3 regions of the Lentzea sp. HUAS12 genome follow, and region 1 is predicted to be linked to each of the others. Evidence: riboswitches for the same ligand, from Rfam matches in the RefSeq annotation. Region 1 holds a riboswitch; each other region holds the start of a gene.
What was found. A riboswitch is a leader RNA that binds a small molecule or an ion and turns the genes downstream of it on or off. The one in region 1 is predicted to bind glycine.

Region 1 (3,267 bases):
CGAGGACGACGTCGTCGCCCATGTCGCGCACGACTACTCGTGGCACTACGGACGCGACACCGGCCCGTTGCTCACCTGGATGATGTGGGACGACCCCGGAAAGCCGATCCGCGACTGGCTGCACTCCCCCGCGCTGCGCGCCCGGCTGTCCAGGATCGACAGCCGGGACGCTCAGCAAGCGCTGGAGAACGTCGACCTGATGGCCGAGTTCAGCATTCGATGACGTTCACGGCGAGGCCGCCGCGTGCCGTCTCCTTGTACTTCACGGACATGTCCTTGCCGGTGTCCCGCATGGTCTTGATGACCTTGTCGAGCGACACGAAGTGCGAGCCGTCGCCCCGCAACGCCATGCGCACGGCCGTGATGGCCTTGATGGACGCGACGGCGTTGCGTTCGATGCACGGGATCTGCACGAGGCCGCCGATCGGGTCGCAGGTCAGCCCGAGGTTGTGCTCCATCGCGATCTCGGCGGCGTTCTCGACCTGTTCGGGGGTGCCGCCGAGCACCTCGGCGAGCCCGCCCGCGGCCATCGAGCAGGCCGAGCCGACCTCGCCCTGGCAGCCGACCTCGGCGCCGGAGATCGACGCGTTCTCCTTGAACAGGACGCCGATCGCGCCCGCGGTCAGCAGGAAGCGGACGACGCCGTCGTCGGAGGCTCCCGGCACGAACTTCGTGTAGTAGTGCAGGACCGCCGGGACGATGCCGGCCGCGCCGTTGGTCGGTGCGGTGACGACGCGGCCGCCCGCCGCGTTCTCCTCGTTGACGGCGAGCGCGAAGAGCGTCACCCAGTCCATGACCCGCAGCGGGTCGGTGACGAAGTGCTCGCCCTCCAGGCGTTTGCGCATCTCGGCTGCGCGGCGGCGGACTTTGAGGCCGCCAGGCAGGACGCCGTGTTCGGTGCAGCCGCGTTCGACGCACTCCTGCATGACGTGCCAGATGTGCAGAAGTCCTTCGCGGACTTCGGTTTCCGTGCGCCACGACAGCTCGTTGGCCATCATGATCTCGCTGATCGACAGGCCGGTCTCGCGGCAGCGCGCGAGGAGTTGGTCGCCGGTCAGGAACGGGTGCGGCAGCGGCGTGGTGTCCGGCTTGATCCGGTCGGTGCCGCTCGCGTTCTCGTCGACGACGAAGCCGCCGCCGATCGAGTAGTAGACGGCGTGCTCGACCGACTTGCCGTCCGCGAACGCCTCGAAGCTCATCCCGTTGGGGTGCAACGGGAGTGACTTGCGGCGGTGCATGACGAGGTCGCGGTCGTGCACGAAGCCGATCTCGTGCGTGCCGCCGAGCTTGAGCCGTCCGCCGGAGATGATCTCCTCGACGCGGCCGGCCGCGACCGCGGGGTCGACCTCCTCGGGAAGGTTGCCCTCGAGGCCGAGGAACACGGCCTTCGGGCTGCCGTGGCCGTGCCCGGTCGCGCCGAGCGAGCCGAACAGCTCGACGTGCACGCGGTCCACTGTGGATGCGCGTTCACCGAGCTTGTCGACGAACATGGCCGCCGCGCGCATCGGGCCGACCGTGTGGGAGCTGGACGGGCCGATGCCGACGGAGAACAGGTCGAAAACGCTGATCGCCACTGATCAGTCCTTCGTGGTGGTGGAGCGGTCAATCAGGCCCATGTCAGTCGGTCTTGGTGAGCTCGGCGTACTTCGCCGCCGTGAGCAGGTTCTCGGCCGATTCGACGCGGACCTTGAACAGCCAGCCGGCGCCGTACGGGTCGTTGTTCACGATGGCCGGGTCTTCGACGACGGCGCTGTTGACCTCGATGACCTCGCCGGTGACGGGCGAGAACAGGTCGCTGACGGACTTGGTGGACTCGAGCTCGCCGCAGACCTCGTTGGTGATGACCTTCGCACCGACCTCGGGGAGCTGCACGTAGACGATGTCGCCCAGCGCGTCGGCCGCGTACTCGGTGATTCCGCAGGTCAGCGGGTCCTGGGTGCCCGGCGTCCAGTCGACCCACTCGTGCTCGACGGTGTAGAGCAGGTTCTCGGGGAACTCCACGGCGCGACTCCTCTGGCTGTGACGGGTCAGGACTGCTTGCGCCCCCTCCGCCGTGCAGAGTTGCCTACCCCGAGCGGTCTTGCTGCCTGAGAGTGTGCGGGAGCTTGCCCCTTCGGCGCCCCGACTCGGTCGTCGAGGTCTCTCCCACTCGGGTTGTGGCGCTTGCGCGCCGCGGCCGGTGTTCAGTTCTCGGCGCGCACGCTATGTGCGGTCCCGGTCGAGTGTCAACGCGGGGACGTCGACTGGAACGCGAGCCACGTTCAGGTCGCTCTGTCCCAAGTGAACAATCCAGCAGGTGCCGGATAGTGCGATCTGCACAGTGACATGACCTTGCGAGTGGCTCACATTGTGAGATGTCGGCCACCGAACGGAGGAGTCATCGTGCGGATCGCAGTTCCCCGCGAGATCAAGAACCACGAGTACCGCGTCGCTCTCACCCCTGCCGGTGCGCACGAGCTGACGAGCCGCGGGCACGACGTGTTCGTCGAGCAGGGCGCCGGTCTGGGCTCCGCGATCACCGACGAGGAGTACCTCGCCGCCGGTGCCAAGGTCCTCGCGACCGCCGACGACGTCTGGTCCGAGGGCGACCTGGTCCTGAAGGTCAAGGAGCCCATCGCCGAGGAGTACCCGCGCCTGCGCGCCGGCCAGACCCTCTTCACGTACCTGCACCTCGCCGCCGACAAGCCGCTGACCGAGGCGCTGCTGGCGTCCGGCACCACGGCCATCGCCTACGAGACCGTGCAGCTGCCGAACCGCGCGCTGCCGCTGCTCGCCCCGATGTCCGAGGTCGCGGGCCGGCTGGCCCCGCAGGTCGGCGCGTTCAGCCTGATGAAGCCCTCCGGTGGCCGTGGCGTGCTGCCCGGTGGCGTCCCCGGTGTCGCCCCGGCCCGCGTGGTCGTGATCGGCGGCGGCGTGGCCGGCATCAACGCCGCCACCATCGCCGTGGGCATGGGCGCGGACGTGCAGATCCTCGACACCAACGTCGACCGCCTGCGCCAGATCGACGCCCAGTTCCAGGGCCGCCTGCGCACGCTCGCCTCGAACTCGTTCGCCATCGAGCAGGCCGTCCGGGAGGCCGACCTGGTCATCGGCGCCGTGCTGGTCCCCGGTGCCGCCGCACCCAAGCTCGTGTCGAACGCGCTGGTCGCCGACATGAAGCCGGGTTCGGTGCTCGTCGACATCGCCATCGACCAGGGCGGTTGCTTCGAGGACTCGCGCGCCACCACGCACGCCGAGCCGACCTACGAGGTCCACAACTCGGTGTTC
Region 2 (3,267 bases), 830 kb from region 1:
TCGACCGAGTCCGCGATGCGGCGGAACTCGGCGAAGTCCAGCTGGCGCGGGTAGGCGGACCAGCCCGCGACGATCAGCTTGGGCCTGTGCTCCTGGGCCAGGCGCTCTACCTCGGCCATGTCGACGCGGCCGTCGCCGTCCGAGACGTGGTACGGCACGACGTTGTAGAGCTTGCCGGAGAAGTTGATGCGCATGCCGTGGGTCAGGTGGCCGCCGTGCGCCAGGTCCAGGCCCAGGATCGTGTCGCCGGGCTGCAACAGGGCGAACATGGCGGCCGCGTTGGCCTGCGCGCCGGAGTGCGGCTGGACGTTCGCGAAGCCGGCGCCGAAGAGCGACTTGATGCGCTCGATGGCGAGGCGCTCGACGACGTCCACGTGCTCGCAGCCGCCGTAGTAGCGGCGGCCGGGGTAGCCCTCGGCGTACTTGTTGGTCAGCACCGAGCCCTGGGCCTGCAGGACCGAGACGGGCGTGAAGTTCTCCGAGGCGATCATCTCGAGAGTGCCCTGCTGGCGTGCCAGCTCGGCCGCAACGGCCTCGGCCACCTCGGGGTCATACTCCGCGAGGGAAGCGTTGAACTGGTCGGACATCTGGAAGATCTCCCTTACTTGGCGCGCTTGTAGAACGGAAGTGCGACGACCTCGACCGGCTGCTTCTTGCCGCGGACGTCCACCAGCAGTTGGGTGCCCGGTTCGGCACTGGCCTTGGTCACGTAGGCCATCGCGACGGAGTAGCCGAGGGTCGGGGACAGCGCGCCCGACGTCACCTCGCCCACGACCTCGTCGCCGTTCAGCACCGCGTAGCCGTGGCGCGGGGCGCGGCGCTCGGGGGTCTTCAGTCCGACCAGGACCGAGTCCACACCGGACTCCGCGACCTTGGTCAGGGCGTCGCGGCCCACGAAGTCACCGGGCTTGTCGAGCTTCACGACGCGGCCCAGGTTCGCGTTGTACGGCGTGAGCGACGTCGTCAGCTCGTTGCCGTACAACGGCATCCCGGCCTCGAGGCGCAGCGTGTCGCGGCAGCCGAGACCGCACGGCTTGAGCTCGTGCGCCTCACCCGCGGCGAGCAGCGCCGCCCACACGGCGGACGCGTCGGCGGGCGCGACGAACAGCTCGAAGCCCTCCTCACCGGTGTAGCCGGTGCGGGCGAGCAGCGCGTCGACACCGGCCACGGTGGACGGGTACGAGGCGTAGTACTTGACCGTCGACAGGTCCGTTTCGGTGAGACCCGAGAGGATCTCGACCGACTTCGGGCCCTGGATGGCGATGAGCGCGTAGTCGGTCGACCTGTCCGTGACGACGGTGTCGAAGCCGGCGGCGCGCTCGACCAGAGCTTCAGCCACCACTGCAGCGTTGGAGGCGTTCGCGACGACCATGAACTCCTCGTCGCCGAGGCGGTACACGATCAGGTCGTCGATCACGCCGCCGTCGGCCTGGGTGATCATCGTGTAGCGCGCCTTGCCGACGGCCAGCGCGGAGATGTGCCCGACCAGCGCGTGGTCGAGGGCCTCCCCCGCGGCCGGGCCGGTCAGCACGATCTCACCCATGTGCGTGAGGTCGAACAGGCCGGCGGTGGTGCGCACCGCGTGGTGCTCCGCCAGCTCGGACGAGTAGCGCAGCGGCATCCGCCAGCCCGCGAAGTCGGTGAACATCGCGCCGAGCTGCTCGTGCTCGGCGTTCAGAGGCGTGAGGCGGGACATCAGAACGCTCCTCCAGGGTGCGCCGAAGAGCCGGACGCGGCCGGCTGAGGCATCAGAAGAATGACACGGTCCATCGGAGACTCCTCACTAGAGCGAGCCTCCCCCTCTGTCATGAGCCTGAGAGCTTCACCACCGGAGTGGCTTGCACCGTGGGCGAGGCCGCCGAGCGGCCTGCTTTCCAGAGTTGCCTTCGTCGCGCGGTACTTGTACCTGAGAGATTCCGGGGAGGAGTTGCTCCTTCGGCGCTCCCACCGAAGGGAGCTCTCCCGCGCGACGTCAACGGCCGTGTTCAGTTGGTAGCCCCAGACGCTAGCAGGCCAAACGTCACAGCGGCACGCCCTGCGCCGTCTTCTCGACCACCTTGCGCTCCGCCCAGAACGACAGGAACGGCACGGTGCCGGCGAGCAGCACGAGGGCGGTGCCCTTGATCGACCAGCGCAGCTTCAGCGCCAGGTCGACGGAAATCACCAGGTAGATGGCGTAGAGGAAGCCGTGGACCGGGCCGACGACCTTCATCGCGCCGCCCATGTCCGCGGCGTACTTGAGCACCATGGCCACGACCAGGAGCAACAGGAAGACTCCGACCACGTAAGCCATGACCCTGAACCGGGTCAACGCACCCTTCATCTGCCCGCCTTCGCTCAACGACCGTCCCGCGCGTTGAGGTCCGCGAGCATGCGGTTGTAGGCCGCGAGCTCCGCGTCCTCGTCGTCGTCGATGTGCTCGACAGGCGCGGGTTTGACGGCGACAACCGTACTTACCGGCTTCGGAGCAGGCGCAACCGGCTCGGGTGAGAGAGCCTCGTCACGGCGTTCGCGCGCGAGCCTGCGGAAGCGCCACACCATGAAGAGCGGGAAGAGGCCGAAGAGCGGCCACTGGAGCACGTAGCCGAGGTTCTGGAACGTGCCGCTGGCGGACTCGAAGCGCTGCCACTGCCAGTACGCGAGCCCGCAACAGACGACCAGCGCCGCCAGACAGGCGAACGCGATCAGCACACGTTGGGGAGTAAGGAGGCCGCGCACGACCTCCACACTACTTGGGTGAGGCCTCCGCGAAGAGGAGGCCACCCGTGAAGGGATGGAGTCCTTCGGGGGGTCCGGGGGCCGCCCCCGGCGAAAACACTCCGAAGTCGGCTTGGCGAGCGCGCTCCGCGAGCGCGCAACACCACCAACGCAGGGCTCCCGCCTCCGAGAGCCCGTTGCCGAACTACGCGACGCCGTCCCGGCGCTGCCTCTGCAGACGTGCGACGCACCAGGCCGCGGCGGAGCCACGGCGGAGGTGCTGGAGAACCGTCATCGGTCCCAGGCGCCTCCCGAGGTCGGCAGGCGTGAGGCCGGCCGCGCGGTAGTCGAGCGCGCGCTGGTCCAGCGGGCTGATGCCCGCGTCCCACCACTGCTCGGCCTCGGCGACGTCGCCCACCAGCTGCCAGTAGCTCGCCGCGGCGGCGAGCAGTGCCTCGGGTGCCTCCGGCGCCCGCTTGCGCATCGCGGCCACGTAGGCCGGATCCGCCGAGTCGACCTTGACCAAGCCACGCGACCCGCTCCTGCCTCCCCGCTGCACGGGGATGCCTG
Region 3 (3,267 bases), 1.2 Mb from region 1:
GCGTCGTAGCCGGTGACCTCGGCGAGCCAGGCCTCCAGGTCGGACACGATCTTCAGCATGCCGCGCGCGTCCTCGACGGGCGCGAACGGGTGCAGCGTCGAGAACTCCGGCCACGTGATGGACTCCATCTCCGCGGTGGCGTTCAGCTTCATCGTGCAGGAGCCGAGCGGGATCATGCTGCGGTCGAGGGCGACGTCCTTGTCGGACAGCGCGCGCAGGTAGCGCAGCAGCGCGGTCTCCGAGCGGTGCGCGTGGAAGACCGGGTGGGTCAGGTAGTCCGAGGTGCGGCGCAGGTCGGCCGGGATGCCGTCGGCGGTGTCGGCGTCGATGGCGTCCACATCGGCCTTCGTGACGCCGAAGGCCTCCCACACGGCGATGATGTGCGCGCGCGTGGTCTTCTCGTCGCAAGCGATTGCGACGACGTCGGAGTCGACGAGACGCAGGTTGATGCCGGCCTCGCGGGCCTTCGCGACGACCTCGGCGGCCTTGCCCTCGACGCGGACCTCGACGGTGTCGAAGAACTCGCCGTGCACGACGTCGAGACCGGCCTCGCACAGGCCCGTGGCGAGCACGGTGGCCATGCGGTGCACGCGGGTCGCGATGCCGCGCAGGCCCTCGGGACCGTGGTAGACGGCGTACATGGACGCGATGACGGCCAGCAGCACCTGCGCGGTGCAGATGTTCGACGTGGCCTTCTCGCGGCGGATGTGCTGCTCGCGCGTCTGCAGCGCGAGGCGGTAGGCCAGCGAGCCGTCCGAGTCGACGGAGACGCCGACGAGACGGCCGGGCAGCTGGCGCTCCAGACCGGACCGGACGGCCATGTAGCCAGCGTGCGGGCCGCCGAAGCCGATCGGGACGCCGAAGCGCTGCGTGGTGCCGACGACGACGTCCGCGCCGATCTCACCGGGCGCGCGCAGCAGCGTCAGCGCGAGCAGGTCGGCGACGACGACGGCCTGCGCACCGGCGGCGTGGATCTCCTCGACGAGCGCCTTCTGGTCGCGCACCACACCGGACGCGCCGGGGTAGGACAGCAGCACGCCGAAGAAGTCGCCACCGAGGCCCAGGCCCTCGATGCCCTGCGACAGGTCGGCGACGACGATCTCGATGCCGAGCGGCTCGGCGCGCGTCTCGATGACGGCCAGCGTCTGCGGCAGCGTGTCGGCGTCGATGACGAACTTGTTCGACTTGGACTTGCCCGCGCGGCGCACCAGCGTCATCGCCTCGGCGGCGGCGGTCGACTCGTCCAGCATGGACGCGTTCGCGACCGGCAGGCCCGTCAGGTCGCCGACCATCGTCTGGAAGTTCAGCAGCGCTTCGAGGCGGCCCTGCGAGATCTCCGGCTGGTACGGCGTGTAGGCCGTGTACCAGGCCGGGCTTTCCAGGACGTTGCGCAGGATCACGCCCGGCGTCACGGTGTCGTAGTAGCCGAGACCGATCATCTGCGTCATCGGGCGGTTCTGCGACGCGAGCTCCCGCAGCTCCGCGAGCGCCTCGGTTTCGGTGGCGGGGGCCGGCAGGTCCAGCACGAGGTCGCGCTCGTGGATGGACGACGGCACCGCGTGCTGCGCCAGCTCCTCGAGCGACCCGACGCCGATGACGTCGAGGATGCGCGCGAGCTCGGCGGGGCGCGGGCCGACGTGGCGGTCGGCGAACGGGGTGCCGTGCTCGAGAGCGGCGAGCGGAATGCGGTCCTGCGTCATCAAACGCCTCCGGGGTGGCTTGAGGGCACACGTGTCCTGTGCCCTCCCCGCTCTGTCCGTACCCCGAAGGGCGCCTGAGAGGTTCACCCGTCGTGAGAACGGGCTTTCACCGTCGGCGGGATCCCCTCGCGGGGGTCCACTTTCCAGAGGCGTCTCGCTCGGCGGTCCTGGATGCCTGAGAGGTTCCCGGGGAGGGACTTGCTCCTTCGGCGCCGGGCTCGGGGCCCGGTCTCTCCCGCCTGAGTTCAGCGACTACCCGGGAAGAATACCCGCAGGCAGCCCGGGTAGTCGCTAGGGACGCGACCTACGTCTCAGTGGCGAGACCGGCGAGCGCCGGCGCGACGGGGTCGGCGGGGTCGTCCCGCAGCGCCACGAGCAGGTGCCGGGTGCCGACGACCCGGTCACCGCGCCGGGCCGCGACGAGCTTCGCCCGTTCCACCGCCCGTTCCACGGTGCCGCCCTCGGGCAACGCCTCCCGGTCCACGCCCGCCTCGCGCAACGCCGCCGCGCCACCCGACTCGAACTCGGGCTTCAGCCGGCACCCCGCCGCGGTCAGCTGGTGGTCGACCGTCAGCACGGCCTCCACGAGGTCGCGCGACGAGACGTCCCGGCGCGCGGCGACGGCGAGGCGTTCGGCCTCGCCCCGCACGACCGTGAGCACCGGCCCGCCCAGGCCCTGCCCGCGGGCGACGAGGCGCGTCAGCCGGCGCACGTACCCGCCGCCGGCGTCCCCTTCCAGCGCTCCCGCCTTGCGCAGCAGCCAGACGGCGGGTGCCTCCTCGACCTCGGCGTACTTCCGCGCGGCGTCGGCCCGCACGGCCGCGGCCGTGGCCTCGACGTCCACGCCGCGCAGCAGGAACAGGTCGGCCGCCCGCCCGGAGTCGAGCGACAGCAGGGCGAGCGAGAGGTGGGTCGTGGTCAGCACGCCGTCGCCGGCCAGGACGATCGCCGCCCGCAGGCACTCGTCCAGCGCGCGGGACACCGGCAGCACGGTCTCGACGCGGGCGTGGTGGTGGGCGGCGCGCACGAGCGCCATGACGTCGGGGCCCGGCTCGGCGAGACCGCCGTCGTCGCCCGCCCAGTTCTCGGCCCCCCGCGCCATAGCCTGCGGCCGCACCGACTTCACGCCGAGCTTGCGGCCGGGGCCGATCGTGTCGATCAGCGAGATCAGCAGGTTCTCGGTGCCGACGAAGCCGAACTCCAGGCGGAACGCGCGCTGCACGGCCGCGGCCAGGACCTTGACCACCTGCGACGAGGGTGTGTGCGTCATGCCCGCAACGCTAGGGACGCCGATCGGCCCCGCGCTGCTGCCGACCGGCCACCGGGGGCGGCCGGTCGGCCACGATCAGCCGGTGGCGCGCTCGCGGCGGCGGCGGGTCAGCTCGTCCTCGGTCATCGGGGCGATCTCGACGCCGTCCGCGCGTTCGGCCGGGAACTCGTGGATCGTGCCGGAGATCTCGCGCATCGCACCGCTCACCGCGATGCCGAACACGCCCTGACCACCCTGCAGCAGGTCGACGACCTCCTCCGGCGAGGTGCACTCGTAGACGGTGGTGCCGTCGGAGAA

Region 2: it holds a riboswitch for glycine, as region 1 does, so the genes downstream of both, gcvT (glycine cleavage system aminomethyltransferase GcvT) here and gcvH (glycine cleavage system protein GcvH) in region 1, are expected to answer to the same signal.
Region 3: it holds a riboswitch for glycine, as region 1 does, so the genes downstream of both, gcvP (aminomethyl-transferring glycine dehydrogenase) here and gcvH (glycine cleavage system protein GcvH) in region 1, are expected to answer to the same signal.

Annotation. Positions count from the first base shown of each region.
Region 1 is NZ_CP099738.1:8,067,113-8,070,379, reverse strand. Features, by position in the region: gene ND450_RS37875 (hypothetical protein) at 1-223, shown strand, start outside; gene ND450_RS37870 (L-serine ammonia-lyase) at 210-1,574, opposite strand; gene gcvH (glycine cleavage system protein GcvH) at 1,618-2,001, opposite strand; glycine riboswitch at 2,066-2,158, opposite strand; gene ald (alanine dehydrogenase) at 2,383-3,267, shown strand, end outside.
Region 2 is NZ_CP099738.1:8,895,814-8,899,080, reverse strand. Features, by position in the region: gene glyA (serine hydroxymethyltransferase) at 1-587, opposite strand, end outside; gene gcvT (glycine cleavage system aminomethyltransferase GcvT) at 602-1,696, opposite strand; glycine riboswitch at 1,793-1,884, opposite strand; glycine riboswitch at 1,885-1,975, opposite strand; gene ND450_RS41810 (DUF3817 domain-containing protein) at 2,021-2,323, opposite strand; gene ND450_RS41805 (hypothetical protein) at 2,338-2,718, opposite strand; gene ND450_RS41800 (transcriptional regulator) at 2,903-3,267, opposite strand, start outside.
Region 3 is NZ_CP099738.1:9,225,693-9,228,959, reverse strand. Features, by position in the region: gene gcvP (aminomethyl-transferring glycine dehydrogenase) at 1-1,700, opposite strand, end outside; glycine riboswitch at 1,751-1,849, opposite strand; glycine riboswitch at 1,853-1,948, opposite strand; gene ND450_RS43475 (Clp protease N-terminal domain-containing protein) at 2,005-2,970, opposite strand; gene ND450_RS43470 (MerR family transcriptional regulator) at 3,046-3,267, opposite strand, start outside.